2 regions of the Methylocystis bryophila genome follow, and region 2 is predicted to be linked to the other one. Evidence: riboswitches for the same ligand, from Rfam matches in the RefSeq annotation. Region 2 holds a riboswitch; the other holds the start of a gene.
The links. A riboswitch is a leader RNA that binds a small molecule or an ion and turns the genes downstream of it on or off. The one in region 2 is predicted to bind cobalamin.
Positions count from the first base shown of each region.

Region 1: it holds a riboswitch for cobalamin, as region 2 does, so the genes downstream of both, QMG80_RS18935 (TonB-dependent siderophore receptor) here and cobW (cobalamin biosynthesis protein CobW) in region 2, are expected to answer to the same signal.

Region 1 covers NZ_AP027149.1:4,095,094-4,110,809, reverse strand. Annotated here, with positions in the region: gene QMG80_RS18970 (NAD(P)/FAD-dependent oxidoreductase) at 1-1,036, opposite strand, end outside; gene QMG80_RS18965 (YgaP family membrane protein) at 1,324-1,524, opposite strand; gene QMG80_RS18960 (ArsR/SmtB family transcription factor) at 1,521-2,066, opposite strand; gene QMG80_RS18955 (efflux RND transporter periplasmic adaptor subunit) at 2,050-2,964, shown strand; gene QMG80_RS18950 (efflux RND transporter permease subunit) at 2,961-6,266, shown strand; gene QMG80_RS18945 (carboxymuconolactone decarboxylase family protein) at 6,236-6,598, shown strand; gene QMG80_RS18940 (rhodanese-like domain-containing protein) at 6,617-6,961, shown strand; cobalamin riboswitch at 7,073-7,270, shown strand; gene QMG80_RS18935 (TonB-dependent siderophore receptor) at 7,388-9,979, shown strand; partial or broken gene QMG80_RS18930 (DUF7676 family protein) at 10,013-10,590, shown strand; gene QMG80_RS18920 (hypothetical protein) at 10,677-11,228, shown strand; gene QMG80_RS18915 (adenosylcobinamide amidohydrolase) at 11,338-11,997, shown strand; gene QMG80_RS18910 (cob(I)yrinic acid a,c-diamide adenosyltransferase) at 11,994-12,524, shown strand; gene QMG80_RS21605 (DUF3617 domain-containing protein) at 12,585-13,061, opposite strand; gene pqqA (pyrroloquinoline quinone precursor peptide PqqA) at 13,251-13,328, opposite strand; gene QMG80_RS18900 (histidine kinase) at 13,517-15,025, opposite strand; gene QMG80_RS18895 (response regulator transcription factor) at 15,314-15,716, shown strand, end outside.
Region 2 covers NZ_AP027149.1:2,589,636-2,605,351, forward strand. Annotated here, with positions in the region: gene QMG80_RS12065 (glycoside hydrolase family 15 protein) at 1-115, opposite strand, end outside; gene QMG80_RS12070 (invasion associated locus B family protein) at 224-910, shown strand; gene QMG80_RS12075 (sigma-70 family RNA polymerase sigma factor) at 930-1,478, opposite strand; gene QMG80_RS12080 (NepR family anti-sigma factor) at 1,520-1,672, opposite strand; gene QMG80_RS12085 (response regulator) at 2,071-2,892, shown strand; gene QMG80_RS12090 (con-10 family general stress protein) at 3,271-3,558, shown strand; gene QMG80_RS12095 (PTS sugar transporter subunit IIA) at 3,776-4,240, opposite strand; gene hpf (ribosome hibernation-promoting factor, HPF/YfiA family) at 4,397-4,963, opposite strand; gene rpoN (RNA polymerase factor sigma-54) at 5,203-6,765, opposite strand; cobalamin riboswitch at 7,753-7,947, shown strand; gene cobW (cobalamin biosynthesis protein CobW) at 8,054-9,082, shown strand; gene cobN (cobaltochelatase subunit CobN) at 9,087-12,380, shown strand; gene cobG (precorrin-3B synthase) at 12,364-13,650, shown strand; gene QMG80_RS12125 (precorrin-8X methylmutase) at 13,647-14,279, shown strand; gene QMG80_RS12130 (precorrin-2 C(20)-methyltransferase) at 14,276-15,007, shown strand; gene cobJ (precorrin-3B C(17)-methyltransferase) at 15,004-15,716, shown strand, end outside.

The sequences.
Region 1 (15,716 bases), 1.5 Mb from region 2:
TGCCGACGATGAGATCGCGGATGTTGTGGGCCGTGGCGGTGCACATGGATTCGATCATATAGCCAGTTTTGGGCATGCCGACGGGGACCGGAGTCGCCTCGAAAGGCGGCAAAGCGACGCAGACGCCGATGGCGAAGACATTCGGATATTTGGCGCTGCGCTGCTTGCGATCGACGGCGATGAATCCACGCGGATTGGTGAGGCCGTCGATCCACTTGCCGTCCTCGTCCTTCAAGCAATCGACGCCACGGAAGGCCGGCAACAGCATCGTGAAATTGGTGGCGATCTTATGCGTCTTTTTCACCGAGCCGTCTTCGTTGAGCTCAGTCGCCTCGACCGAATCGGGGTTGACGCGATCGATCTTGGCGTTCGTCACCCATTTGATGTCGCGATCGCGCATGAGCGATTCGAGCATGCCTTTGGTGTCGCCGACACCGCCGAGGCCGAGATGGCCGATGTAGGGCTCGGAGGTCACGAAGGTGATCGGCACGCGGTCGCGGATCTTGCGCTTGCGCAGGTCCGATACGACGGTGAGCGCATATTCATAAGCGGGCCCGAAGCAGGAGGCGCCTTGCACGGCGCCGATGACCATCGGTCCGGGGTTCTTGCAAAACTCTTCCCATTCCTCGCCCGCCGGCCCCGCGTGCTCGACCTGGCAAATGGATTTGGTGTTCGCCTTGGGACCCAGACCTTCGATCTCGTCGAAGGCGAGATGCGGGCCTGTCGCGATGACCAGATAGTCGTACGGCAAAGAGCTTCCGTCATTGAGCTCCACGCGGTTCTCGACGGGCTTTAGACGCTTCGCGCCGACAGAGGTGAAGCCGATCTTGCGTCTCTTAAACACCTCGGTGAGGCTGACCTTGATATCCGTCGGCTTGCGCCATTTGACGGCGACCCAAGGATTTGAGGGGACGAACTGGAAATAGTCGGTTTGCGAGACGACGGTGATTTCGGCCTGCTTTCCCAGCATGTCCTTCAGCTCGAAGGCGAGCGGCACACCGCCGATGCCCGCGCCCAGCACGACAATCTTAGTCATGGCGTTTCTCTCTCCGTGCCGCGCTCGCTTTCTCGCTTCGCGGGCGTTTGTTTGAGACGAGGGTGTCTAAGAGGGCTGGCGCGGTAGCCGTCTCACGCTTGAACGCCATGTCCGCGCGCCATCCGATTGAAGGAGTCGATCGGCGCGCAGTCCCTGCCTTGTTGATCTCGCCAGGTCGTAAAGTCGCGCCTGGCGTCTGTCGATCCATCGCCAGAGGCGACACATCGCAATCTCGACATTAGGCGCTCGCTACGTGATCGAAAGCGACAATGTCGCAATGCCAATCGTCAAAATGCGGCGCCTGAAGCGTAGCCGAACCTCTTCAAAAGCATCGCGAGGGGACAAATTCCCGTGAAAGCGGATTGAAGGAGATTGAGCCCCACGAAGGCCGTGAGCAGCAGCCACCAGTCGCTGAAATAATGCGCGAGCGACAGGCTCAGCAGAATCACGACTCCCGCGAAGGCCATGACGATTCGGTCGATGCTCATGTTCTTTGTCCTCTGGAGGCGACGGGAGCGAGGGAGCAGCTCGCTTTCGCCTCGCCGCGGCGCTTAAGCTTTGCTACTTTCACGCGCTCTGCGTCCCCTGCGCAGAACAGGTCGGCAAGCAGCGCTATGAAGCGTGTCACGTCGGCGGTGGCGAGCGAGTAGTATATGGCTTGCGATTCGCGGCGAGTCTTGACGAGCTTGTCTCTCCGCAATCGCGCGAGATGCTGGGACAGGGACGATTGGCTGAGGCCTAAAGCCCGCTGCAACTCAGAGACGCCCGCCTCTCCATTGTGGAGCTCACAAAGGATCATCAGCCGATGCCGGTTGCCCAGCGCCTTCAGGAATTGTTCCGCTTCCGCTGCTCTGGGGGCGAGTTCAGAAAAATTCATACTTGCTAATGTATATATTGCTAATGTATGAGTCAATAGCGCAATGAGAGGGGACCGGGGGGTGACGGCGACCATGCGAAAGCGATTGATCCTGGGCCTGCTCTCAGCGATGCCGATGATTTGCGGAAGCGCCAGCTTGGCGAGCGAGATCACGGTCCGCGCAGCGCCGGTCGACGACCTCAAATCGGTGATCGCCACCGTCGAGCCCGTGCACGTCCAGACTTTGCGCGCGCGAATTGGCGGCACGATCTCGGCGCTGAAGGTGAAGGAAGGCGATCGCGTCGCTGCAGGGGAAGAGGTCGCCCTCGTCACGGATCAAAAGCTCTATCTGCAGATCCAGGGGATCGATCAGCGGATCCAATCGCTGCAGGCGCAACGCGACAAGGCCAGGGCCGATCTCGATCGCGCGCAAGATCTCCTCCAACATGGCGTAACGACAAAGGTTCTCCGCGACCAGGCCAGGACTGCCTTCGATGTCGCCGAAAAAAGCCTGGCGGCCATGCGCAGCGACCGCGGAGTCGTCGAGCAGCAAGCGAGCGAAGGGAAGGTTTTGGCCGCGGGCGCGGGACGGGTTTTGACTGTTCCCGTCTCGGTCGGGCGCGCCGTCATGCCCGGAGAAACCATCGCAACGGTCACCGAAGACAAGTATATTCTGCGCTTGCAGCTCCCTGAGCGACACGCCCGCTTCATCCGTGCAGGCGATACGGTCCAAATCGGCGGGCGCGGTGTCGAGGAGAGCGGCCAGGACGCGCGGACTTCGGGCCGTGTGCTCCTCGTCTATCCCCAGATTCAAGGCGGGCGCGTCGTCGCCGACGTAGAGGTGAATGGCCTCGGCGACTACTTCGTCGGCGAGCGCACGCGCATCTATGTCCCCACGGGCAAGCGCAAGGCGATCTTCGTCCCGCGCGCAGCGGTTTATCGGCGCGCGGGCGTGGACTTCGTGCGCCTCAAAGACGGGGCCGAGATCGTCGTGCAGACGGGTGAGGCGCGCGGAAAGGAAATCGAAGTTCTCTCCGGACTGAGAGACGGCGACGTGGTGACGGCGCCATGAAGCTTGGCATATCCGGAGCCCTGACGCGGACCTTCATCGGTTCGCCGCTCACTCCTCTTCTGCTCATGGCCTCCCTCCTCGTCGGGCTCCTCGCGCTGCAGGCGCTGCCGCGCGAGGAGGAGCCGCAAATCTCCGTGCCGCTCGTCGACATCATCGTTCCGACGAACGGCTACAAGGCGGAGGATGCGATCGAGCTCGTGACGCGGCCGCTCGAGGACCTCATCAAGAGCATCAACGGCGTTGAGCATGTCTATTCGCAGACCCAGGACGACAATGTCGTGGTCACGGCGCGATATTTCGTCGGCACTCCCCAGGACAATGCGGTCCTCCGCGTGCACGACAAGATCCGGGCTAATATCACGGGACTACCGAAAGGAATCGGCGAGCCGCTGATCATAGGGCGTGGGATCGACGACGTGGCGATTGTCGTCCTAACTCTTTCGGCGAAGCCCGAACGCGCCGCCAATTGGAACGCCAACGGACTGTTTCAAGTCGCCGAGGAGCTGCGGCACGAGCTCTCCAAGGTCGACAATATTGGCCTGACCTATATTGTTGGCGGCAGCCCCAACCAGATCCGCGTCGAGCCCGACCCGGAACGGTTGTCGGCCTTTGGGATCACGCTGAACCAGCTCGTCGATAAGCTGACCAACGCCAATCGCTCCCTGGTGGTCGGCGCCTTTCGAGGCAATGATAAATCAATCTCCGTCGTCGCGGGACAGACGCTGCAGGGCGTCCCCGACATTGGTCAATTGCTGCTCACCTCGCGCGACGGCCGTCCCATCTATGTCAAGGATGTCGCGACCGTGCGCGTCGGAGAGGCGCAGCCCGAGCACTTCGCCTGGACATTCACGCGCGGCGAGAAGGGAGAGGGCGCAAAAGGGGAAGGCGCAAAGGGAGAATTGGAGAAGCGCCCCGCCGTGAGCTTGGCGATTGCCAAGCGCAAGGGCGCTAACGCCGTCGTGCTTGCCGAGGAGATCCTGCATCGCTTGGAGATCACCAAAGGCCGCATCGTGCCGGGGGATCTCGACGTCGAAGTTACCCGCAACTACGGCGAGACGGCGAGCGAGAAGGCTAACGAGCTGCTTTTCCATCTGGCTCTCGCAACGCTCTCGATCGTCGCGTTGATCATATTTTTGGTGGGATGGCGCGAGGGCGTCGTCGTCTTCGTGATCATCCCGACGACGATCCTTCTGACGCTCTTCGCCTCCTATATGATGGGCTACACGATCAATCGCGTGAGTCTTTTCGCGCTCATCTTCTCGATCGGCATCCTCGTCGACGACGCCATCGTCGTGGTCGAGAATATTGTGCGACATTGGGAGATGCGAGGCGACCGCGGCCTGACCGAGACGGCAATCGAGGCCGTCGCGGAGGTTGGCAATCCGACAATCGTTGCGACGCTCACGATCGTCGCCGCGCTCTTGCCGATGCTCTTCGTTTCCGGCCTGATGGGCCCGTATATGAGCCCGATCCCGGCAAACGCCTCGCTCGCAATGGTGTTCTCCTTCTTCGTCGCCATGACCATCACGCCATGGCTCTTGATGATGATCGCGCGAAGCCGCTTCGAGAAAATGGAGGCCCATGAGCACTTGGGGCCGGAGAATTTGGAGCCTGACCCCGGCGTGATGGGGCGCTTCTATAAAGGCGTCGCCTCGCGTTTGTTGAAGGGCCGAGAAAACTCCAAGCGCTTTCTGCTTTTTGTCGGGCTCGCGACTCTGGCGGCGCTCGGCCTTTTTGTGACCAAGAGCGTTCGCGTGAAGCTCCTGCCTTTCGACAACAAGTCGGAAATCGCGGTCGTCGTCGATTTGCCGCGTGGCGCTTCGCTCGAAGCGACGGACCGGCTGCTCACGGCCGCGGCGGAAAGATTGAAGGACTTGCCGGAGCTCACCTCGATCCAGTCCTACGCCGGCACAGCGGCGCCGTTCAATTTCAACGGCCTCGTGCGCCATTACTATCTTCGCAATGCGCCCAATATGGGCGATCTCGCGGTGAATCTTTTGTCCAAGGACGAGAGAAAGCGGGCAAGCCACGCGATCGCGCTCGACATCCGCAAGCGTCTCGATGGATTGGAGAGGCCGGCGCGCACCTCGATCAAGGTCGTCGAGGTCCCGCCGGGACCGCCGGTGCTTTCAACTCTGCTCGCCGAAATCTACGGACCTACGGCGGAGGCGCGTCGCGAGATCGCGACGAGGGTACGCCAAGCTTTTGAGGCGGTCGACTTCATCGTCGACGTCGACGACAGTTTCGGCGTTCGGCAAGAGCGGCTGCGCTATTCCATCGATCAAGAGTCGCTCGAATTTCACGGCGTGGAGCAGCAGGCGGTCTATGACACGATTGCCGCGCTCGTGGGCGGGGTGAAGATCGGCTACTCGCAGCGCGGCGGCGGAGCAAAACCTGTCGACATCACGGTCGCGCTGCCACGTTCAGCGATGGCCGAAAACGAGCGTATCCTCTCAACCCCCTTGCCCGCGGGAGGCACCGTCCGCCAAGGCGCCAATGTGGAGTTGGGCGACGTCGTCAGAGTGACGCGTGAGCTCAGCTCCTATCCGATCTTCCGTCGCGACGGAAGATTTGCGGAGATGATCACAGGCGAGCTTGCAGGGCGTTTCGAGGCGCCGATCTACGGGATGTTCGCCGTCGAGGATCAGATCAAGGCGATGGATTGGGGCAAGGAAGGCCCGCCGACGATCAAATATCACGGGCAGCCGCTCGACGATTCGAAGCCTACGCTGCTGTGGGACGGAGAGTGGGAAGTGACCTATGTGACTTTCCGCGATATGGGCGCGGCGTTCATGGTGGCGCTCCTCGGCATTTATCTCCTGGTGGTCGCGCAATTCGGCTCCTTCAAGCTGCCGCTGGTCATTCTGGCGCCGGTGCCGCTGACGCTGGTCGGCATCATGTTCGGGCACTGGATTTTCGGCGCCGCCTTCACCGCTACGTCGATGATCGGCTTCATTGCGCTTGCCGGCATCGTCGTGCGCAACTCCATCCTGCTTGTCGATTTCATTCGACATCTGCGCGAGAAAGGCATGCCCCTGCGGGCCGCCTTGATCGAGGCTGGCGCGGTGCGCTTCAAGCCGATCTTCCTGACGGCGGCCGCCGCGATCATCGGCGCCGCCTTCATCCTCACCGATCCCATTTTTCAGGGATTGGCGATCTCTCTCGTGTTCGGTCTCGCATCGTCCACGGCGCTGACGCTGCTGGTGATCCCAGCGATCTATGTCGTGCTGCGCGACGATGAACTACCCCCGCCTGGCAAGGAGGACAAACCATGGTTCAAATTCAGGATTGGCCGGAGCTGACGAAATCTCTCAGCGCCGATTTGCGGGAGCTGCGCATGGGCGCGCCCGAGGTGATGAAGGCCTTCGGTTCCCTCGCCGTGACAGCGAGCGCGGCGAAGGCCCTCGACGCGAAGACGAAAGAGCTGATCGCCATCGCGGTGGCGGTTTCGACGCGATGCGACGATTGCATCGCCTTCCATGTGAAGGCGGCCGTGGACCGCGGCGCGACTCGCGATGAAATCTTAGAGACGCTCGGCATGGCGATCTACATGGGCGCGGGCCCCTCCGCCATGTATGCGAGCCATGCGCTCGCAGCCTATTCGCAGTTCGCCGCCGCCAAGGCGGAGGTCTAAATTCCCAAGGAGGAGACGATGTTCGGAGGACTACTCTCGAAGCTGCAAGGAGGCGGCGCGCTGCCGACGATCGAGCACGGCGCCTTCACGCAAGCGGTCTCGCAAAAGACAGCCGCGATCGTCGACGTGCGCGAGCCGCATGAATATGCGGCGGGCCATGTTCCGGGCGCCGTCAACATGCCGCTGTCGAAATTTTCGCCAGCCGCTTTGCCGAAGGGCAAGCCCGTCGTGCTGATCTGTCAGGCGGGGGGCCGCTCGGCGAAGGCGCTGCAGCAGGCGCTGGACGCCGGTTGCCGAGACATCTGTCACTATGCGCTGGGCACGGGCGGCTGGAAGAACAGCGGCGGCGCGATCGAACAATAAGCGATAGCGGACGGTCCCAGCACTCGCGCCCGCGTTCTGAGCGAATAGAGCGCTGGAGAAGCGGAGCGAGCGGGGCGCGATCCCTGGAGCTTGACAAGACTGAACCATCGAGCGCACATTTCAATCGATGGTTCCCTTCGGGGATCAAAAGGGAAGCCGGTGCGCGCAGAATTGCGCAATGCCGGGGCTGCCCCCGCAACTGTAAGCGGTGAGTCTTAGGGCCATGAAGCCACTGGGGTGCATCCCTGGGAAGGCGGTCCAAGACGGTGACCCGCGAGCCAGGAGACCTGCCATCATTCGTGGTCACGCGCGAGAGCGTCGGGCGGGGTGCACCGAGGCGGTCAAGACCGGTTGTTGAGCGCGTTGCGCCAATAACGGAGCGAGACCTTTCGCAGTGACGGCCCACGTTGCTGCGAGTCCAGGCTCATGCCATCCCCGTCCTCAAGAGCCGCCACAGGCGGCTTCCGCGCGCTGCTGCGGCGCGCATCCCCTGTTGTCCTCTGCGCTCTCTCGAGCACCGTTCTCCCGGTCCCGGCTCTCGCGCAAGAGACGCTGCCTACGATCTTCCTTCGCAAGCCGAAGCCCTTTCGCCACGCTGCTCAGCGAGACGTGGGCGCAGGGCCCGTTCAGCCTGCCCAGGGCGCGTCAGGCGAAGGAGCCGGCGTCGCCGGTCAGGGAAGCGCCGGGGGCGTCGGCGACAACGGGACGGAGATAGGGCCGGGCGCCAACGGCCAGCTCTGCGCTGGCGGGGTCTGCAACGATCCGAAATCCTATGCCGCACCCATCCAATCGGTCGGAACCAAGGTCAACACGGCGGTCATGGACACGCCGGTCACGACCACGACCGTCACGCATCAGATGCTCGAGGACCAGCAGGTCGTCACGCTCGATCAGGCGCTGCGCAACGTCAGCGGCGTCACCACCTCGGGAGGCGGCAACGCAGCCGTTGGCAATTCCTTCTCGAGGATCATGATCCGCGGCTTCCCGACGCAGAACTATTTCCGCGACGGTTTCCGCATCGACAGCTTCGGCTTCAACTTCGCGGGGCCGGGCAGCGTCGAAATGGCCAATGTGGAGAGCGTCGAGGTGCTGAAAGGCCCCGCCGCCATCCTCTATGGCGCGGTGGAGCCCGGCGGCATCGTCAACATCAATACGAAGCAGCCACTCGACAAGCCGGCCTATGAGATCCAGCAGCAGATCGGCAGCTACGCCAATTACCGCACATCGGTCGACGCCACGGGGCCGCTCACCCAGAACAAGGAACTGCTCTATCGCTTCACCATGTCCTATGAGAACGACGGCTCGTTCCGCACCTTCGATTACAACCGAAATTTGATGTTCAACCCGGTCGTGAAATGGAACGTCGACGCCGGCAGCTGGGTCAGAGTCTCGGACCAGTATCAGCAGAACAGCTTCAACCAGGACCAGTATTTCATCCCCTACTACAACAACGTCCTCCCGCTCTGGCTGGGACGCAGCTACAACTTCGGGGCGAAGTCGCCTTACAACCAGCAGCAGAATTTCAGCGAGATCACCTGGCATCACGACTTCAACAAGGACTGGTCTATCCAGCAGACCGCCTTCATGATGAACTTGCGCAATGACTCGCAGAACGTCGGCGGCTCCAGCTATATATCCGACTGCATCACTAACGCGGCCTACGCCGTTCCGGGCGCCTGTTTTCCGAGCGCCTTTCCCTATTCGAGCAGCGTCGTCCTCACCCAAACCTCCTTGCCCATCGACGACAGGCAGGCGGAATATGCGACGGAGGTCAACCTCGTCGGGCATTTCGACACCACCGAGCCGGTCAAGCATACCTTGCTGTTTGGCGGAGACTACTATCGATACAATTTCAGGGGTATCGACCAGTCCGCATACTATCCTTCGACGCTCACGCTGCTGGGGCAGGCTCAGCTTCCTACAGCCGCCTACGGCCTGGTGCCATCTATCGCCAACGAACAATACGCCGATAACGTCGGCCTCTACATCCAGGATCAGATCAAGCTGCCCTACGGCTTCAATGTGCTGGCGGGCGCGCGCTATCAATATATCAACAACCGGACGGGAGCCACCGACTCGACGGTCTGTGGAGCCTTTGCTTATCCTTGGACCGGCATTCCCTGCAACTTCGACACGATCACCACGCGAGGCCAATTCATCGATCAGAGGGTCACGCCGCGCTTCGGTCTCTTGTGGTGGCCGCTCGAATGGATCAGCTTCTATGGGAACTTCACCGAGTCCTATAGCCCGAACTACAATGGCCAGCTGGTTTACGGCACGAACCAGCCGACGCCGCCGAGCTTCGGCAAGCAGGTCGAGGGAGGCGTCAAGCTGTCTTTGCTAAACGACAAGCTGCAGATCACCGCCGACTGGTATCATTTGGTGAAGACCAACATTCCCGTGGGCATTCCTCATAACTTCAATAAGGTGCTGCTCATCGGCGAAGGGCGCTCAGAAGGACCCGAGCTCGACATTCAGGGCGAGCTGCTGCCCGGCTGGAACGTCAACCTCGCCTACGCCAACACCGACGCCATCACAACGAAGTCGATTCCGCTGAACCTCAGCATTCTGCCGGTGGGCTCGCCGATCCCCTTCTCTCCGCGCAATGTCGCGACGCTCTCCACGAGCTATGAGTTCAAGCAAGGCGATCTCAAAGGCCTGAAGCTTGGTGCGCGCTACGACTATGCCGGCTATCTGCCCTTCCTTCCCTACGCCAATGACGGCAGTTACATCTACACCGCGCCGACCCCGAGTTACGGGCTCGTCGGCGTCTTCGGTGATTATGAGTTCAACTACAACGGATGCAAGATCACCACTCAGCTCAATGTCGACAATCTTCTCGACCATAGCTACTTCGTGACGGGCGGATTAGGGCCTGCGCCTTTCAACGCCTTCAATCCGAATGGCTACGGCCAGATTTTCGGCCCGCTGACGCCGGGGTGGCAAACGAACACATATAACTTCAACGTGATCGGCGCGCCGCGCACGTTGCGCGGCTCGATCAAGCTGGCGTTCTGATGCGATGCGCCGATCAACCGAAAGGGAGTGGCGATGACGCTGTCGACTGAGGTTCTCCCGAAACGCGTCTCGGAGCCCGATGGAACGCCGCTCGACGTGTTCCCGCTCCCGACCGACCCCGCGAGTCTCGAAGAGCTCATTCGCGATCTCTTCGAGAACCACTGGCGCGACATCGTCTTCGGCACGCTCATCGAAGGCGCGGCCTGGGAGATGCGCGCCGACGGCCCGCCGTCGAAGATTGGCGTGCTCGACGGTTACATCACCGTGGCTTTTGGTGTCCCGCATTTCCACATCTGCATCGGTGAGACGAAGGGATTCCCCAACAATCCCACGCCACCTGAGCTCGCGCAGCGCCGGCGCACCGCGCGCGCCGAGTTCTACCGACGCATGCGACGCGCCTGCGTGCCGATGTCCTGGGGACTGCGGCTCTTCAACGGCGCAGGATGACCGTGTTCCTCCCCAATCCGTTCCTCGACCGCGACACCGACCACTTCCTCCCGGAGCCCGACTGGTCGCGTCTCGCGCTTTGGGACAGGCTGCGGGAGCGCTGGTTCGGAATGACCGAACCCGATCCGATCGACCGCTCAGCGACAAGATTCCTAAGCCCCTGATCGCAGCCCACATCAATCCCCGTCGTCGACGTGACGACGGGCCCAAGCGATGGCGCCGCCATCTATCTTACTGAAGGAGACCTGCCATGACCGTTTTCGCGCTTTCTTCTCCCGCGTCCCGATCGACACTGTCGATCGGCGCGCTTGCCGTCTTCAGCCTGCTCTTCACGCTCGGCTTCGCCTGCGCGGTTCCGCTCGCCGCCTTCGCGGCGATCTCCGCCATCTCCTTCGACCGGCGAAATGCGCTCGTCGCGACGGGCGCCGTGTGGCTCGCCAATCAGGCTATCGGCTTCGGCTTCATGCATTATCCGCTCGAGGGCGAAACGCTCGCCTGGGGCGGCGCGCTCGGCGTGATCGCGTTGCTCTCCTGCGAGGCGGCGCGTCTTGCGAGTCGCCGCCTTACCGGCGTCGCCGGCGCCGTCGCGGCTTTCCTCGCCGCCTTCGTCGCCTATGAGGGCTCGCTGCTCCTCATCGACGCGGCGATCGGCTTGCTCGAGCGCGTCGACGCCCTCGGCACGCTGCGCATCTTCCTCATCAACGCCTGCGCCTTCGGCGGCTTTTGGGCGCTGAAGACGATCGCTTCCTCCACGAGCGTCGGACGCAAGCTCACGGCGGGGCTCTCTGCGCGCCACGCGTGAACGAAGCTCGAAGCAGTCGAGGAGCTGGCAGCCGGCTCTTCGCTCTTCGCGGGAAGCCGGTGACAGCATGCCGACGCGTCCTCTTTTCAGACTCTCCTGCGAACCTCCCTTGCTGGTCGTTCGCTTCGACGAGCCGATGCAGACGCTGGGTTGGCCGGTGCTCAAGCCCGGCTTCGCCTCGGCGCGCGAGATCGTCTGGCTGGAGGTCCACGACGGCGATTTGCCGATCCATGTCGATGCCGTCGCCTTCTTGAAGGAGAAGCTCGCAGCGGAGAGCCTCGTTGAGGCTGCCGCTTTCATGACGTCTCGCGACATACGGCGCCATTACGTGAAGCACTGCGGCGTCGGCGCGGTTGCAGCGACATGCGTCGCCACAGTGGGCCTCTCCAATGCGGAGAGAGTGGGCTCGCGACGTGCGAGCAAGTGCCGAGGAGCCTTCGGGACCATCAACACGCTCGTGCATGTGTCCTGTCCGCTCGCGTTGGGCGCCTTCATCGAGGCGGTCTCCATCGCAGCGCAGGCTCGCACCGCTGCCGTCATGGAGACGAGTCCCGTGCAGCAAGTGCGCCCTGTCACCGGCACAGGAACCGACTGCATCATCATCGCCGCTCCGAAGGGCGGCAGGCCTGCAGATTGCGCGGGGCTTCACACCGATATCGGCGAGGCGATCGGCGCCGCCGTCTATGACGCGATCTTCGCGGGCGCGACTCAGTGGTGGGTGGAAGCGACGCCGCACCCGGCAGTTCAGAGGACGCGAGGAGCGCTATGAAGGCAAAGCTTTACACGAGGAAGGGCGACGGCGGAAAAACGAGTCTGTTCTCCGGACGCCGCGCGGAAAAATTCGATCCGCGCGTCGCCGCGGTCGGCGACCTTGACGAATTGTCCGCAAGCATCGGATTGGCGCGCATCGCCTATCCGCCGTCGAACGATCTGCTGCGGTCGATTCAGCGCGCTCTCTACGTCATCAGCGCCATTGTGAGCGCCGAGCTGAGGTCCATCGACGTCAAATTCGACGCGGCCGAAGTCGAAGCCCTGGAGGTCGAGATTGATCGTCTCACCGCAGAACTGCCCGAGCTGAGCGAATTCATCCTTCCCGGCGACGCGGAGCCGAGCTGCCGCCTTCACATGACCCGGGCAGTCGCTCGCCGCGCCGAGCGCGCCGTCGCCGCTCTCGCCGAGCCTGCGCCGCCAAAGAGCGTTCTGGCCTATCTCAATCGGCTAAGCGATCTGCTGTTCGTTATGGGGCGGCAGGCGGATCACACGCAAGGCAAGGAAGATGTGACCCAGCATGCGTAAGCCGCGGGCAGCCGCTTCCCATTCCTGGCGCGCTCGCGCGCCGATCGCGGGGCCGAAAGGTCATTCGGAGCAGTCAGATTGCACGAACTTTGCGTCGATCGTGAAGCCGGAATGGCGTTCTGAGTCTTTCGTCGGCCCTTGCGACGTGATCTTTCCCTGCGCCCGGTACCAAGTGGTGAAGTCTCCGGTGAAAAGCAGGCTGCTGACAATGCGCTGTCCATTCTCCTCGCAGGCGATCGTGACCACCACTTGAGCTCCTGCTGCGATGACCCGCGGGGCGGCGCATGCAGCATCTCTTTCCCCGACGATACTGTCTTCCGGCCGAAGACATGTCACGCTGACGTGAAGGCCTGTGGCGGGAGAGAGGGTCGATATCCTCCATAATCCCGGTCTTCGAATGGGCAAGGAGTCGGAGGGGCTCGAAACAGATTGGGCGGGCGCCGGCGCAGAGATGGCCAGGGCCCCAATCAGCGCGACAATACGCCGGAATCCCAATAGCCGGCTGATCGGGGTTCCGATGACTTTGCTGCTCACCATAGAGCGCGATGCGAAAAAGTGGAAACCGGTTCTTCGCACAAATCGCGCTCTAAGCTTTTAGAATCGATCACGTTTTCTGCGTTCAGGCGTGTCCGCCTGAACGCAGCGTGATCTAACGTCCAGTCCGCGGGCGTCGGATGACGACCGGCCGCTTTCGCACTGCGCCGCGGACTGGCGTTCATAGGCAAATCAGATTTCAGCGGATTCGTAGCTCGTGATCTCCATCCCAACGCAGATTTCGATGATTTCCGGGTGCGTCCAAGTCATGTTTTAGGCTCCTTATAATGGAGGCTTCGCGAAGAGCGCAGCGCTCCGATAAACAGCATCATAGAAGCGCTCCGCTTCTCGCGCATCTTGAATTAGTCTCCGAACGGCTGGGAAAATTTCCCGATTTCTTCGATTGCGGGCGCCGTCTCTGGCTTATTCGAATGCCCGTGCTCGCTTTTGCCGGGTGCTCATGGGTCGACCTCATTGTCTTTTGGCAGCGGCAAAGCGGCGGCGACGCAAGTGCCTCCTTCAGGGCGCTTGCCGATAGAGATCGTGCCTTCCAAGGCCTGCACCCGCTCCCTCATGCCGAGGAGGCCGAGGCTGAGCTTGGGGTGCTCGGAAATGCCGACGCCGTCGTCCTCGATCTCGATCAACAGCGCAGGCGTGTCTTCGGCTTCTTGGTCCGGTAGAGCGCGATGCGAAAAAGTGGAAGTCGGTTTTTCGCGCGAATCGCGCTCTAATTTTGAGTCGATCACGTTATCTGCGTTTGAGCGATTCCGCTCAAACACAGCGTGATCTGGTGATACGGCCGGCATCGAGCCGAACTCGACACGAACCCTGGCCGCGGCGGCATGCGCATGGCGGAATACATTGGTGAGTGACTCCTGCACCACGCGAAAGGCCGTAAGCGCAGTTGGCTCGTCGAGGATCGACAGATCATGAGGACAGGCCAGGGAAAGGGTCACGTCTGATCGACTGACCTGCCACGACTTGATCAGCCCCATGAGCCCCTCACGTAATCCAAATTCTGTCAGTTCCCGGGGCGCAAGCCGGCCGAGCAACGCTCGAAACAGGTTTTGTAGAACTTCGCTGGCCTGGTTCACGCTGTTGCAAGTCTTCTGGATCTTCTCGGCGTCGAGATTCGCGTCAGCCGACAATTCGATGAGAGCGACCACGCCGGCGCGGATGGAAAAGAGACAGGGACCCGCTTCGTCATGGAGGTCGCGAGCAATTTCCTTCCGCTCGTCATCTTGAACGCGGATGAGCCTATCCACCAGGGAGCGATTCTCGGTCTTAACGTGATCCAGCGTTTGAGCCAGCGAATTCAACGCAGCCGAGATGGCTCTGAATTCACTCGCGCCACGCTGTTCAATTCGCACATTGCTTTTGCCCGCCTCCAGATCGGCCAGACCGCGCTTCAAGCCCTCGAACGGCTTCAACGATTGTCGCACGAGCAGCAGCACTGCTCCCATGATCACCGACGTGATGAGGAGGCTCATCAGCGCGAGCCAGGAAACGTCCGACCAGACCTCCTCGAGCTCATCAACCGGATTGGAGACGATAGCGATGCGGCCGTAGTCGATTCCTTTAATGATAACGGGAACGATCAGAGTTCGAGCTGGCGTGTGAACGAGATCGACGAACCAGCCGGGAACCGAGCCTTGGTTTCTTGCGCCCGCGTGTCCGGGAGCCGGAACCCCCGTGTCGCCGCTACTCATGACCTTGACGTCGACATGGCGAAGCTTTCCCAGGCTCTCATAAAACCGATTGAGCGCCGGCAGCGGATCGCTGGTCTCTTGCAGGCTGCCAATGGCGGTGACCACCAGCTCACGCGTCAGATGCACACTGGTTTCGTCCTCGGCGCGGATGCGAGGGCCGGCATGCACGACCAGAACGCACAGGTTGATGGCTAAAGTGACGACCATGACAAGGCCGATGAGCCAACTCAGCTCGGATTTTAGAGACAGGCAGCGCATGAAGATTCGCCTCCTGGAGTATGAGCGCAGAAAGAGCTGCGGAGTGGAAGCCGGAAGGCTTTGGGGCGAAAGACGCGCCTGATGAGGCTTCCTACGGCGCCGCCAAATCGATGCAAGGGGAAGATTCAACGGCTCTATCAGAGCGAGGAGCGGCGCCTTTAGAAGAATCTCGATTTCGCCGCTCATTCTCCAAAATTTCCCGATACAGTCGGGAAAGTACGGCATGATTGACAGCAACGAGCTTCGTTCAACATAGTCTGGTCAAGAATCTTAAACGCGGAAAGGCCAATGCGGATCCTGATCGTCGACGACCATCCTATGGTGATCGCGGGCTGCCGCGCGATGCTCTCCGGGCAGGCGGACATGGAGGTATTAGAGGCGCACAACGCCGAGGAGGCGTTGGAGATGCATGCGTCCCAACTTCCCGACGTCGTCGTGCTCGATTTGAATCTACCGGCCGTTTCCGGCTTTGAGGCGTTGCGCAGGATGCTTAAGCGCCAACCCGGCTCGAAGATCATCATCTTCACAATGAACGAGGACCCGGCCTTCGCCGCGCGATCCATCGAGCAGGGCGCAAGAGGCTACATCACCAAGAACGAGAATCCCAAGGCTTTCATTCAGGCGATTCGCTCGGTCGCAAACGGCGAACGTTATCTCTCCAGCGGCCTGGCTCTCAAGCTCGCTTTCGCCG
Region 2 (15,716 bases):
CGGGCCGATGCTTCACGAGGGTCGTCGCAGAGACGGCGCGCAGCATCGCGCTCACGCAAAAGCGTTTCTGCTCGCTGGCCCAGTCGAGCTGTTCCTGAGGCTGCACCTTCTTCATCCTGCGGCTCCAAGTGCGAATTGCGCAAAAATTGCCAGACTTTGGACTAGAATGCGCTTCCGATTTCGTAGCCCCCAGGCTACGCGCTATCCGAAGGGCGCCGCGTCCATGCCGTCAATGCGAAAACATTTGGCCGCCCTCGCGCTTTTTGTCGCGATCTGGGCGTCGTCCTTCGCCCATGGTTGGGCGAAGGAAAGAGGCCCTGCTGTTGTGGCGCGAGGGCCGGCAAGAAGCGAACTGACAGCCGCCGGCCCAGGCTGGGTGAAGGTCTGTTTCGAGGATCCTCGCACGCGCCGTCAGACCTGCTACACGACCCGCGACTTCGCCGAAGAAGGGGGAACGCCGATACTCTCTCTCGAGGTCTTTGAGACCAAGGGAGAAGAGTCGATGCTGCTCCGCGCTTTTCTGCCGCTCGGCCTTGCGCTGAAGCCTGGCGTCAGGATCGGCCTCGAACGGGGCGAGCAGGAGAATGGCGCTTTCGACGCTTGCTTTCCTGCTGGCTGTTACGCCTCGAGCAATGTTGCCCCCGCCCTGGTCGATGCGATGAAGCGGGGCGGCCGGATCAGGCTCTCCGTCAAGAAGCTCTCGGGAGAGGAATTGGACTTTTTTCTTCCGCTGGAGGGCTTTGGCAAGGCCTTCGACGGTCCGGGCGCAGCGGCGGAGGAGATCGGTCCCGAGCCGCGCAAACGCCTACAGGACGAGCTTGTGGGGAGGGCCGCCGCGGAACGGCGAAGACTCGAAGGCGAGGGCGGGCCAAAGCCCCCGACGCCTCCGGCTGAAGCGTCGGGGGGGTAACGCGTTCAGCGCCGGTAATTCACCGTCGCGGGGCGGCGCTCTCGCTCGCTCGGCGGGCCTTGGGCTTCGCCGCCGCTTCGCTTTCGAGGCGCTGGCTCTCCTCCAGCCCCAAAAGCTCCGTGAGGCGGTTGCGGGCGCGGTTGACCCGGCTCTTCATCGTGCCTGGCGCGCAACCGCAGATTTCAGCCGCCTCGTCATAGGAGAGACCCGACGCGCCGATCAGGATCAACGCTTCGCGCTGATCGGCCGGCAGCTTCTGCAACGCCTCGCGGAAGTCCAGAAGATCCATATGGCCTGGCTGCGCGGCAGGAGCTTCGAGCCGAGCCGCCAGCGCGCCATCGGGGTCTGCGGTCTCGCGCCGGCGCTTCCGATAATCGCTGTAGTAGGCGTTGCGCAGGATCGTAAACAACCATGCGGTTAGGTTGGTCCCCTCGGTGAAGGAGTCCATGCTGCCTAAGGCCTTCAGCAAAGTATCGTGGACGAGATCGTCGGCGCGATCCGGATTGCCGCTCAAGGACACCGCAAAAGCGCGCAAAGAGGGGATGGCGGCGACGATGTCCGCCTTCATGCCCTCTGAACCGGCGCCTAACGAAGAGCCTTCCGCTATTGTCAATCCATCTCCCCGGGCCTACCCGCCGTCTGAGCGGCCGATATTGCGCCGGCGTCCAATTTATTCAAGAGCGCAAGGAACCGATCGGGGACCGGCTGCGCCAGCACGTCATCATAAATTTCCCGCAGTTCGCGGCCGATATATTCGCTCACGCCCGATTTCCCATTTGCAGGGGGGCGGCAGCTTGGCGCGCCCGGCTCCCGGTGAAGGGGGCTCATCGATCGGCCCCCGTGGTGCGGCTTGAAAGAAGTCTCTTCTCTACGTGCAGTGAGCTTAGCTCTGGGCTCGTCTTGTGTGGTAGGCGTATCGGAAGGGCTTACGGACGCGGATCGGATTCCATTGGTCCGGTTGGCTTTTACCATGGAGACCTCTAAGCTGTGGAGACATCTTTTTGTTTCGACGCCAGACAGTGGCTATGCTAAACAGTCACAGTGGTCAGACAACGCGTGGAAGGGGAATTGGTTCCATGGATTAACCTTGGGCATTTTCCGTAATCTCCATATTGGCTTAGGAAATGGCAGGCATTAGGCAAAGGGCGTCGCAGTCTAAAATGACCCTCTCACAGCAAATAGCGCGCCATATACCGTTCTTGAGGCGATTCTCTCGCGCGCTCACCGGCAGCCAGGAAGGCGGGGACGCTTACGCACTGGCGACGCTCGAAACCCTGGTCGCGGAACAGGGAGAAAAATCAGGCGGAAGCCGCCTTCGCCCCGGGGAAGACCCCAAGATCGCACTCTTTCGTTTGCTGCTCGATATTTGGTCTGCGGCTCCGATCAACGCGCATACGGAAGTCGCAAGCGAGCTCGAGCTCGGCGCGAGACGCAATCTCGAGGCGATTTCGCTGCGACCGCGCATCGCCTTCCTGCTCAGCGCGCTCGAAGGCTTCGCGCTTGAGGAGGTCGCCTCCACCCTCGACGTCTCCGTTGAGGAGGCGGGTGATCTCGTTGCGGCGGCGAATGCGGAAATCGCTGGCCAGATCGCCACCGAGGTGCTGATCATCGAGGACGAGCCATTGATTGCGCTCGATCTTCGGGAAGTGGTGGAGGAGCTCGGCCACAGCGTCGTCGGTGTGGCGCGCACGCATACGGAAGCGCTGGTTGAGATCGCCAAGGCGAGACCTGGCCTCATCCTCGCGGACATCCAGCTCGCCGACGGCAGCTCGGGCCTCGAGGCGGTCAACGAAATCCTATCAGACTTTTCGATTCCCGTGATTTTTATCACGGCTTATCCTGAGCGGTTCCTCCTTGGAGAGGCGCCGGAGCCAGCCTTTTTGATCGCCAAGCCCTTCGCCGTCGACGCGCTCAAAGCGGTCATCAGTCAGGCGCTGTTCTTCGATCGTCGCTCGCGGCCGGGCGTTTCCGGAACGGCCTGAACCGAATGGGTTCGGAAGGGACGCGCCCGGGCTTGGAGCGCGTTCGGATCGCGTGGAAACACGCGATCAAAAAGGATTAAGCTCCAAAACCGCTCTCGGCATGCTCTAGATCACGCTGCCTTCAGGGGGAATCGCCTGAAGGCAAAAAACGTGATTGATTCTTGAAGTCTAGAGCGAGAATTATGCGAAATGCGGATTTCCGCCTTTTCGCATCGCGCGCAAGGCCGGGACGAACGCCGAGCGCGTCTTTCCACGCTCAATTTTTGAAAACCAAGCCCGTACGTGGCTGAATGTCGCATGCCGAGGGAAACTTTGTCTCGGCGCGGGCGTTAGTTCTTTTAGTCGAGGAGGAGCGACGGGTCGAGAGAGGTGACAAGCATGAACACACTGCAGCAACCCCGCAAGTCGAACCGTGGATTCGCGTCGATGGACCCCGAAAAGCAGAGGCTCATCGCGCGAAAGGGCGGGCAAAGCGTTCCGGACGAGAAGCGCAGCTTTTCGCAAAATCCGGAATTGGCCGCCAAGGCCGGCCGAAAAGGCGGGCAGTCGGTTAATCCGGACAAGCGCAGCTTTTCGCGCGATCACGCGCTGGCGTCCGAGGCCGGACGTAAGGGCGGTCACGCCGCCCACGTGGGCGTGGTCAAGCAAACATCGACGAGGCACTAGAGCGCGACCCGATCGCGTGGAGTCACGCGATCGAAAAAGAATCGCGCTAAATCAACAGCTTGGAGCGAATGCTCATCGCAAAAGTCTTTGCGGAATTCGCTCTAACGCCATCCGTGTCGACCAGCGCGGGGCTCCCGTCGGCGCCGGCGTCGCAGCCTTTGTCCGCCGCAGGGACGCCGGGTCGACGCGGAAAAACGTCGACTTGGCGGCGGGAGGATTAAGCTGCTTCGTTCTGCGAACGGCCGGCGATCAGCTCGTAGATCGCAATGGGGTCGCGCGTTTTGCGCAGCGCCGCGACGGTGACTGGATCGCGGAGCATGCGCGCCGCGCAGGCCAACGACTTGAGGTGGTCGGCGCCGGCGCTCTCAGGCGTGATCAGCATGAAGATCAAATCGACGGGCGCGCCGTCGAGCGCGTCGAAGTCGATGGGCCGCTCTGAGCGCGCGAAAACCCCGTAGATGGTCGAGAGCTTCGACAGCTTTCCATGGGGGATGGCGACGCCGTCCCCGATGCCGGTCGATCCCAAGCGCTCGCGCTGCAGCACCGAATCGTAAATCTCGCGCGCCGACTGGCCAGAAAGCTCGGAGGCCCTTTGCGCGAGCTCAAGCAGGGCGTCCTTCTTTGTCGTTGCGACGAGAGGGGACACAATGGCGTGCGGGCCGAGCAGATCGGTAAGTCGCATGGGTTGACGTTCCTTCGCTCGGCTGATGGGGGTGACGGCCGGGTCACTGAAAGGTCGGCGCATTCACTTGGTTTCCTGCACAAGCGCAAAACGATCGCGGCGCGTCTTAGGGCGTAGATGCAAGCGTCGCGCCGCCGCCGCCGCGCGACGCACGCCTTACACGCTCTCCGGCGCGTCGATCCATCCGATATGGTGATCGTTGCGGCGATAAACCACGTTTATTCGTCCCGTCGAGGCGTGCCGAAAGACGACGACGGGAGCGCCCGAAAGGTCGAGATCGAGCACGGCCTGTGAGACGGAGCGGCGGCGCAGCTGCGTCGTGGTCTCGGCGATAACTGCCGCATTGAACTCATTGGGCGCCTCGGACTCCTGGTCGGGCGCCTCCAACAGATAGCTCGGCACGAGCTCGACCTTGGCGGCGTCGTGATCGTGGTGGCTCTTCAAGCGGCTCTTGTAACGTCGCAGACGCTTTTCGATCCGCGCGGCGGATTGGTCGAAGGCTGCGTAAGGATCCTGCGCGCGCCCGTCCGCCTGCAGCAAGATTCCGGAGGTCAGGTGCAGGCTGCAATCCGTGCGATATCCCGCGCCTTCGGGCTCGATCGTCACGTGACCCGACACCCCGCCGTCAAAATATTTTCCGGTGAGCGCTTGAATGCGGTCAGTCACATGAGCGCGCAAAGCTTCGCCAATGTTGATGTTCTTTCCGGAAACCCGCAATGCCATCTCGCGTCAAACCTCGCCCATCATGTGTCGTCCGAACTCTTGCTCAACCATGAATCGCGTCGTCCTCGTGGGTGAGGCGCTCCTAATTCATGCTCCAGGATTTTGGCGAAGTCGGGTCGAATGGCCAAGACGACGCTGTTGCGAGGCGATCGAGCCGGACGCCCTCGATCCGCCGAGCGGCGGGAAGCGATAGAAGCCTGCGTGAGCGAAGTCAATGGGCGGGCGCGCTGAGGCGAGCCTCACGCATGCTGGCGCGCCGAGAGCTTCTGACGGCGCCGATCGACCGAGGAGGGGATACGCAGGCTGTCTCGATATTTGGCCACGGTGCGGCGCGCGATGTCGATGTCGAGCTCCTTGAGGCGCGCGACGATAGCATCGTCCGACAGCACGTCATTCGGGCTTTCCTTGTCGATCATTTGCTTGATCTTGAAGCGCACGGCTTCCGCCGAATGCGCTTCGGCGCCGCTCGCCGCGGCAATCGAGGCGGAGAAGAAATATTTCAGCTCGAATAGCCCCCGCGGCGTCATCATATATTTATTGGACGTGACGCGTGACACCGTCGATTCGTGCATGGAGATCGCATCAGCGACGGCGCGGAGATTGAGCGGGCGGAGATGCTCGACGCCCTTTTCGAAGAATGCGTCCTGCAGCCGCACGATCTCGGAGGCGACCTTGAGGATCGTGCGCTGCCGCTGCTCCAGGCTCTTGACGAGCCAATTGGCGTTCTGAAGACAGTTGGAGACGAAGCTCTTGTCGGCGTCGCCCTTCGCTGAGGCGTTCACGCGCGCCACGTACGAATTGTTGATGAGAACGCGCGGCAGCGCATCGGTGTTGAGCTCGACGCGCCAGCTTCCGTCGCCGGCCGCCGTGACGATCACATCGGCGATGATCGCGGGCGCGTCGCCGCCGCTAAAGGCGCGGCCGGGCTTGGGGTCGAGGCCGCGAAGCTCTGCCGCCATGTCTCTCACATCTTCTTCGTCGACGCCGCATAGTCGCGACAGCTGTGCGAAGTCGGCCTTGGCGACGAGCGGAAGATTGGCGACGAAGATCTGCATGGCCGGATCGAATCGATCGCGCTCGCGAAGCTGGATAGCGAGGCATTCGGCCAGGTCTCTGGCCCCGACGCCCGATGGCTCGAAGCGCTGCACGACGTCGAGCACGGCCTGCGTCTCTTCGAGGCTCGCGCCAAGCCGTTCCGCGATCGCTTCGATCGTTTCGCGGAGGTAGCCGTTTTCGTCGATCGCGTCGATTATCGAGAGCCCGATCAGGCGCTGGCGCGGGTCCGCGCAGGCTAGAGAGAGCTGTTCCTCGAGTGTGTCGCGCAGGCTCTTGGCGGTGGCGACATAGGCCTCGAGATTTGGCGTCTCGCCGTCCGCAGATCCGCCGCCGCCGAGCGTTCCGCTCCAGGATGACGCCGAAAGCCCCATAGCCTCCGCGGCGCCCAGCGCTTCGGTCCGGGACTGGGACGGCTCCTCGGAGTCGTAAAGGTTCGATACGTCCGCGCCGAGATTGGCGGCGTATTCGCCAGCGTCTGTTGACAGGGACTCCTTGGCCCAGTCGCCCTCAACGCGCTCGCTCGCACCCTCCTGCGGGCTTTCCTCCGAGGGCCGCTCGGCCCCGGCCGGCTCGCCGACCTCGCTCGGGCCCTCCGACTCGAGGAGCGGATTGCGCTCCATCTCATCTTGGAGAAAGGCGGTAAGCTCGATGCTCGAAAATTGCAGAAGCTTGATGGCTTGTAGCAGCTGAGGCGTCATCACCAGGGATTGGCCCTGCCGCATCATCAGCTTTTGAGAGATCGCCATGGAGATTTTGCCTTATGGGCGCTCGGCCCGTTTTTTGCTTACCGAAGCTTATCGCACGAGGGCGGCCTATGCAACGTTAACGGCAATTCTCTCCTGGCGGGCGCGATCCTAGAGCGCGATGCGAAAAAGTGGAAACCGGATTTTTCGTAAAAATCGCGCTTCAAACTTTTAGAATCGATCATGCTTTCTGCGTTCAAGCGATGGTGCCTGAACGCAGCGTGACCTTGAGCATGTTTCGGAAAAGCGCGAAGCGGTTTTCCGGTCAAGACATGCTCTAAGTTTTTGATTTGGAGCTTAGTCCTTTTCGAACCGAACTCATCGCGCCGGGGCGTCGACGAAGCGACGCGTGATTCTCCAGCTGATGCGCCGGCGAGACGTGCGCCGCATTCAACTCCGTCGGCTTCGCGGATCGGCGCTTCTGCAACACTCTCGTCAAGCTCTCGCTTAATGCGGCGTAATTCCGCGGCGCCTTCACTTTGAACTGCGTGACCGTTTCATCGACAAGGACGAAGGCTCGTCACCCCCAAAGACCCTGCGGCGCTGCAGCTCCAACAAGATCATGTCCTGCGCCTCGACGAGGCTGGAACATGGAAGGGCAGGGCGTAGTCTCGATGCAGGATCTCGCCAAAACAGTCTTCGCATGCGGCCCGAGCGCAGCCTGTCGGCTAGGCGCCGGAAGCGCGGCCGTCAATCTGCTGCAAGCCGCGATCCGGCTTCAAGCAACTCGTGACTGCATTCGTGCAGACTGATTTGCGCGCCAGTGAGGCGCGCCTTGCCTATGTCGGCGCAGGAATTCCGTATTCTATGCATGACGGAAGCGGAATGAATGGCGGCGGGCGGCGGCGCCGAAGCTCACCGCGCGCATGATCGTGTTCTTACATCCAGTTCTGCTTGTCGTGGCGATCGCGCCGGCGATCATCCGGATGATCGCTTTTGGCGTCCAAGGCGAGAGGCCGGATTGCGCCGTTTGACGCCCCGAGGCGCCGGGCCTAAGAAGAGCGTGACGGTTCTTCGTAAGAAGTGAATAGGGAACGCGGTGAGGAGTCTTCCGATTCCGCGGCTGCCCCCGCAACTGTGACCGGCGAGGCCGCGCCAAGCGCCACTGCGGATATAACGCCGCGGGAAGGCGGCGTGAGCCTTTGACCCGTAAGCCAGGAGACCTGCCGTCACTAGCCTGTTAGACGCCGCCGGCGGGGCGGCAAGGAGACGATCATGAAGCCTTTTCTACCTCCTCCCGCTTGGACTGCGCGCCTCGCGCGCGAGTTGGCTTGCAGCTTGCGCCGTTAATATGAGCGAGAGAATCGCGGCCACAATCGTCACGGGCTTTTTGGGCGCCGGAAAGACCACGCTCATTCGCCATCTCGTCGAGGCGACGCGGGATCGGCGCCTTGCGCTCCTCATCAACGAATTCGGCGACGTCGGGGTCGACGGCGAGATTCTGCGCGCCTGCGGCGACGAGGATTGCGAAAGACCGCATATCGTCGAGCTTGCCAATGGATGTCTATGCTGCACGGTCGCCGAGGACTTCGCCCCAGCGATCGAAGCCTTGCTCGCGCTCGACTCGCCCCCAGAGCATGTCATCATCGAAACCTCGGGCCTCGCTCTCCCGAAGCCCTTGGTCAAGGCCTTCGACTGGCCGCGGATTCGCTCGCGCCTCTTCGTCGACGGCGTTGTCGCGGTGGTGGACGGTCCGGCGGTGGCCGAGGGGCGGTTCGCCGATGATCTCGAGGCGCTGGCGCGTGAGCGCGCCGACGACGCAAGCCTCGATCACGACAATCCCCTTGAAGAAGTCTTCGAGGACCAGATCGCTTGCGCCGACATCATCGTCTTGAACAAGACCGACCTGCTCGATCCGCAAGAGGAAGCGCGGGTGATGGAGATCCTGCGCGCCGGCGTCGGACGGGCCAGCATTCTGCGCGCGCGCCACGGCGTCGTCGATCCTCGCGTCGCGCTGGGCCTCGGCGCGACCATTCAAGCGGATCTCGCCAATCGTCCGACGCATCACGATGCGGAGGAGGAACACGACCACGACGATTTCGAGAGCTTCGTCCTCGATCTTGCGCCCGCCGACGATCCCGAGCGGCTCGTGGCGCTCCTGTCGGAAGTCGCGGCGGCGCATGATGTCCTGCGGATGAAGGGCTTCGTCGAGGTCACGGGAAAGCCGATGCGGCTGCTCGTCCAGGGAGTGGGCGCGCGCTTCCTGCACCACTACGACCGCCCTTGGAAGATCGGTGAACCGCGCGCCAGTCGTCTCGTCGTGATCGGACGCAAGGGCCTCGATCGCGCCAAGGTCGCGCAACGTCTGTCCGGGCGCTAACTCCATGCATTTGGCCCCGCGTGATCTGCATCGACTAGAGGAAGGCGAGGCCGCGATCGACCTCGAGCAGACGCCTGCGGAGGTCGTGTTTCTCTCGCTTTCGGATTCCGAGCTGCGTCTCCTCGCGGCGCTCCGCGAGGAGCGGGGCGAGGGCGGCGCGAGCCTGCGCTGCGCCTCGATCGCGCAGCTGAAGCATCCTTTTTCCGTCGATCTCTATCTCGAGAAGGTGGTGGGCCACGCGCGTCTCGTCGTCGCGCGACTGCTCGGCGGCAAGGACTACTGGCCTTACGGCGTCGACGAGCTGGCCCGCTTGGCGCGCATGAAAAACATCGCGCTCGCGCTTGTGCCCGGCGACTCCGTCGACGATCCGAGGCTCAGGCGAGCGTCGACGCTCGACGCGGGAAGCTGCGACCGAATCTGGGCTTATTTCGATCGCGGCGGACCGGAAAACCTCACGCGCTTCCTGGACTACGCAGACACCATCGTTGCAGGCGGGACCTGCGGGCGCGAGCCCGTCGCTGTGCCCGCCGCGGGCCGTTATGAAGCCGCGCGGCGCGACGGCGGCGAGGCGCGGGCGCTCATCGTCTTTTATCGCTCCGCCTATCTTTCCGGCGACGCGGCGCCGATCCTCGCGCTTGCCGATGCGCTCGCAAGCGAAGGCCTCTCGGTCGAAGCGATCTATGTGACGAGCCTCAAGGAAAGCGAGAGCGAGGCATTCGTGCGCGCGACGCTGAAAACCGTCGCGCCCGACGTCATCTTGAACACGACGGCTTTCTCTGCTCGGGGCTCAGAGGGCGGCGTCCTCGATCTCGCCGACGCGCCAGTGTTGCAAGCGGCGCTGGCGATCTCGACGAAGGAGGCCTGGGAGCGATCGCCACGCGGCGCCAGCGGCGCGGATCTCGCGATGAATATTGTGCTTCCCGAGGTCGACGGCCGCATTTTCACGCGCGCGATATCCTTCAAGGAGATGGCGCAAGCCTTTGGGAGAAGCGAATTCGACGCGCCACGCCATGCGCCGGAAGCTTCGCGCGTCTCTTTCGTCGCCGCGCTCGCCGCGAACTGGGCGCGACTGCGCCGTAAGCCCAACGTCGAAAAATCCATCGCGCTGATCCTTTCCGACTACCCCGCCCGGCGCGGTCGCGGCGGCTATGCGATTGGCCTCGACGCCGAGGCGAGCGCCTATGCGATCGTCGAAGCGCTCGCGGGCGAGGGCTATGACGTCGGCGGCGCCGAGCCGCTGCGCGAGGGACAGGGATTGGTCAGAAGGCTCGAGGAGAGCCAGAGTTTCGTCGAGCTGACGCTCGACGACTATCGCGCGCGCTTTGCGGCGCTTCCCGAAAATTTCAGGCGTCGCGTCGAGGCGCGATGGGGCGCGCCACAAGACGATTCGGCCTGCGCTCATGAGGCGTTCCGCTTTTCCTGCATCGAGAGCGGCAAGCTCGTCGTGGCCTTCCAGCCCGATCGCGGCGCACGCGCCGAGCGGCGCGAAAGCTATCATGACGGCGAATCTGCGCCGCGGCACGCCTATGTCGCGTTCTATCTTTGGTTGCGCAGCGTGCGCCGCATCGATGCGATGATCCATCTTGGCGCGCATGGCACGCTCGAGTTCCTCCCCGGAAAATCCGTGATGCTTGCGCCGGACTGCGCTCCGGAAGCGCTGCTTGGGCCGACGCCGATGGTCTATCCCTTCATCGTCAATAATCCTGGCGAGGCGGCGCAGGCGAAGCGTCGCCTTGCAGCCGTCACGATCGGTCATATGACGCCGCCGCTTGAAGAGGCCCAGCTCTATGACGACGCCGCCCGGCTGGAGCAGATGCTCGACGAATACGCCCAAGCCGCGGCGCTCGATCCCCGTCGCGCCCGGCGCATCGCCGGCGCCGTCCTGGACGAGGCGCAGCGCAGCGGCCTCGCCCAGGAATGCGGGCTCAAGCGCGACGCGGACGAGCTCGAAGCGCTGGCGCGTCTCGACGCCTGGCTCTGCGATGTGAAGGAGTTGCGCATCGGCGTCGGGCTGCATGTCTTCGGCCGCGCCGAGAACGAGGATCCGATGCGGGCGGCTTGCGCGCGGGCGGAAAGGGCCGCGTTGCTCGGAGCGCTCGCAGGACGTTTTATCGAACCCGGTCCGGCCGGCGCGCCGTCGCGCGGCCGACGCGACGTGTTGCCCACCGGCCGCAATCTCTTTTGCATCGATCCGCGACATGCACCGACGCGCAGCGCCTATGACATCGGGCGCCGCGCCGCAGAGGAGGTCATGACGCGCCATGCGCGCGAGCATGGCGATTGGCCGCGCGCCCTGGTGCTCGATCTCTGGGGCAGCGCGACGATCCGCACCGGCGGCGAGGATTTCGCGCAGGCGCTGGCGCTTTTGGGAGTCGAGCCGCTCTGGGACGACGCCACGGGGCGAGTTTCCGGCTTCGAGATCATTTCCGCGGCGCGGCGCGAGTTTCCGCGCGTCGACGTGACGCTGCATGTCTCTGGCGTGTTCCGCGACATGTTCCCCGCGCTCGTCGCGCTTTTTCATGACGCCGTCCACGCTGTCGCGGCTCTCGACGAGGACGAGGCTTTCAATCCGCTGACGGGCGTTCGGGGAAGCGCGCTGGAGCGGGTCTTCGGCGCGGCGCAGGGAGTCTATGGCCTCGGCCTGAGCGAAACGCTGCAGCGCGGCGCCTGGGAAAAGCGGGAAGAACTTGGCGCAGCCTTCCTCGACGCCGCAGGTTTCGCTTACGACAGAGCTGGCGAAAGCCGTCCGGCGCGCGAGAGCTTCGCGGCGCGGGTCGCTGGGGCCGACGCGTTGGTGCATGTTCAGGATATGGCTGAAACCGATGTTCTCGCCGGCTCCGCCTTTGCCGAGTTCGAAGGCGGCTTTTGCGCCGCCAACCGCGCGCTGGGCGGCGCGGCGTCGCTCACCCATCTCGATCTCACGGATCCCACGCGGCCGCGTCCCCGCAGCTTGAAGAGCGAGGTCGCCCGCGTCACGCGTGGCCGGCTCGCCAATCCGCGCTGGCTGTCTGGACAGATGCGGCACGGCCATCGCGGCGCTGCGGAGATCGCCGAGGCGATCGACAATCTTTACGCCTTCGCGGCGTTCGGCGATCTCGTGAGCGACGAACAATTCGATCTGGCGCATCGGGCGACGCTGGGCGACGAGGAGGTTTCGGCCTTCCTCGCGCGTGAGAATCCGCGCGCGCTCGAAGCGATCGCACGCGTCTTCGCTGAAGCGCTGGCGCGCGGTTTGTGGCGCAGCCGACGCAATAGCGCGCATTTTTTCAATGAGGCGGCAGATGACACATATCGCTGAATTTGGCGCGCGCGATTGCAGCGCGCCACAAATCAAGGGCTGGTGCCCCGGGGCTCTGCAGCCCATGCTAAGCGGCGACGGCCTGCTGATGCGCCCGAAAATTCTGGGATCGCGGCTGTCGCTTTCGCAAGCGAGCGAGGTTGCGGGCGTCGCGCGGGATTGCGGCAATGGCCTGATTGATCTCTCGCAGCGCGCGCAACTGCAATTGCGCGGGTTAAGTGAAAAATGCTTCGCGCAGGCTATCATGCGCCTCGCATGCGCAGGACTGACCGCACGGGACATGCGCCTCGAGGCCGCGCTGAATATTCTGTCCTCACCTCTGCCAGGAAACGCCGACGCCGTGGTCGAGTCTTTGGCGCAGGCCTTCCCCAGCGACCAGGCGCTCGGCTCCTTGCCGGGGAAATTCCTCTTCCTCGTCGATGATGGCTCGCCGGGGCTAGACGACGTTTTGGCCGACGTTCGTATCGAGATCAGCGGCGACGCCGTCTGTGTCGTCGCCGAAGGAGCGCGAGACGTCGCCGCGCGCGTGAGCCCCACGGAAGCCGCTGAAGCGGCGATGGCCTTGGCGCGCGCCTTCGTTCGTCTGCGAACCGCTGCGCCCTTTGAGCGCCGCCGCATGCGCGCTCTCACAGCTGAGCTCGGCGTCGAGGCGGTGTTCCGGGAGGCGGGATTGCGGGCAGAGCCACATCGCGATGCTTGGCCTCGGGCGAATCCCGGCGGCCTTATCGGCGCCGGGACGATCGGCGAAACGCATTTTGCGTGCCTTGGGGTCGGCTATGCCCGGCTCGACGCCGCCCAACTTTCTCGCCTCGTCCTTGAGGCGGAAGATTGCGGCGCGACCGAGCTGCGGCTCTCCCCCTGGCGCATGATCCTCGTGCCGCTGCCCTCGCGCGCCGACGCCGAGCATCTCGTGAACGCAGCCGGCGCTTTGGGATTTGTCGTCGATGAAACGGATCCTCGTCTGACGGTGCTCGCCTGCTCGGGCGCGCCGGATTGTCCCCAGGCGCTCAGCGCCACGCGCGTCGCGCTCGATGAGCTCGCGCCCCTCGCCGCGCGACTGGGCGCTGGTGGGGTCGGCCTGCATGTCTCGGGCTGCGTCAAAGGCTGCGCGCGACCGGCCCCTGCGCCCGCGACTCTCGTCGCGCGAGGCGATAATCTTTTCGACCTCATCTTCGACGGCGACGTCAATGGCGAGCCCTTCGCACGGGGCGTCAATCCCGTGACGGCGGCCCGACTGATGGCGCAACGCGCCGAGGAGACGGGTCGGTGAGTCGTCCTTACGAATACATCCATGACGGCGCCGGGATTTATGCGCGCTCCTTCGCGATCATTCGGTCAGAGGCGAAGCTCGGGCGTTTCTCGCCGCAAGAAGAGCGCGTCGCGGTGCGCATCATCCATGCCTGCGGCATGGTGGAGGTCGCCGACGACATCATCTTTTCGCCGGGCGCCGTCGCCGCGGCGGAAGGGGCGCTTCGCGAGGGCGCGCCGGTTCTCTGCGACGCCAATATGGTCGCGCATGGCGTGACGCGCGCGCGGCTCCCCGCGGGGAACGCCGTCGTCTGCGCGCTGAGCGACCCTGGCGTCGGAGAGCTCGCGCAAAAGCTCGGCACGACGCGAAGCGCCGCGGCGCTGGAGCTGTGGGGCGAACGGCTCGGCGGCGCCGTCGTCGCGATCGGCAATGCGCCAACGGCGCTTTTTCATCTGCTCGAAATGCTGGACAATGGCGCGCCGAAACCGGCCGCAATTCTCGGCATGCCGGTCGGCTTCGTCGGCGCGGCGGAATCGAAGGAGGCGCTGTGCGCGCAAGAGGCCGTCCCCTTCATCGTGGTCAGGGGCCGCAAAGGCGGTAGCGCCATGGCGGCGGCGGCGGTGAACGCGCTGGCGAGCGAGCACGAATGACGGGCGCGGGCGTACTGCACGGCGTCGGCCTTGGGCCGGGCGATCCGGAGCTCATCACGGTGAAGGCCGCGCGTCTCGTGGGCTCCGCCCGCTTCGTCGCCTATTTCGCAAAGGCGGGGCGCAACAGCCACGCGCGCACCATCGCGCGCCCCTATCTTCGACCGGATTGCCAGGAAATCGCGCTCGCCTACCCAATGACGACGGAGCGGCCATTCTATTCGGTTGATTACGTCGAGGCGCTGCGCCGCTTCTACGAGGAGAGCGCCGAGCGCCTTGCCAATCTTCTCGCTCAGGGACGCGACGTGGCGTTGCTATGCGAGGGCGATCCGATGTTTTACGGCTCGTTTATGCATATTTTCGTGCGACTCGAGCAGCGGTTCCGCATCGAGATATGCGCTGGCGTCTCGGGCATGTCCGGCTGCTTCGCCGCCGCGCGCGCGCCGATGACCTGGGGCGACGACACGCTGACGGTGGTGCCCGCGACGCTCGACGAAGCGGGCCTCGAACGCCGCCTCGCCGAGGCGGACGCCGCCGTCGTGATGAAGCTCGGCGGAAATTTTGCAAAGCTCAGGCGCGTGCTGACAAGACTCGGACTCGTTCACCGCGCCATCTATGTCGAACGCGGCACAATGGCGGGCGAGAGGATCATTCCTTTTTGCGAGAAGCTCGACGACACGGCGCCTTATTTCGCGATGGTGCTCGCGCCCGGGAAGGGGCGACGCCCATGAGCGGGCGCAGCGGTCGTCTCGTTGTCGTGGGGCTTGGTCCTGGCGGCCCCGGCTATCTGACGGAAGACTCGCGCGCGGCGCTCGAGTCGGCGCAGGATCTGATCGGCTATGCTCCTTATCTTGCGCGCCTGCCCGAGCGCGAAGGACAGACGCGGCTCGCGAGCGACAACCGCGTGGAGCTGGAGCGCGCGCGCGAGGCGTTGCGGCGCGCGGCGGAGGGTCGCCGCGTTGCGCTCGTCTCGGGAGGCGATCCCGGCGTGTTCGCGATGGCGGCGGCCGTGTTCGAAGCCATGGAGACGGGAGAGCCCGCTTGGCGCGGGCTCGACGTCGAAGTGCTGCCGGGCGTTTCGGCGATGCTCGCTGCGGCCGCGCGTCTCGGCGCTCCTCTCGGAGGCGATTTTTGCGCGATCTCGCTCTCCGACAATCTGAAGCCATGGGACACGATCACGAGGCGTCTCGAATGCGCCGCGCGCGGCGATTTCGTCATCGCGCTTTACAACCCCGCGTCGCGCGCGCGGCCCAGCCGCATCCTCGACGCTTTCGCCATTCTGAGCGCTGCGCTTCCCCCTGAGACGCTCGTCGTCTTCGCCAAATCGGTCGGGCGCGCCGAGGAGCAGATCATCATCGCCGATCTCGCAAACGCCGATCTCTCGCAGGTCGACATGGCGACGCTCGTCATCATCGGCGCCAAAGGCACAAGGCTGATCGA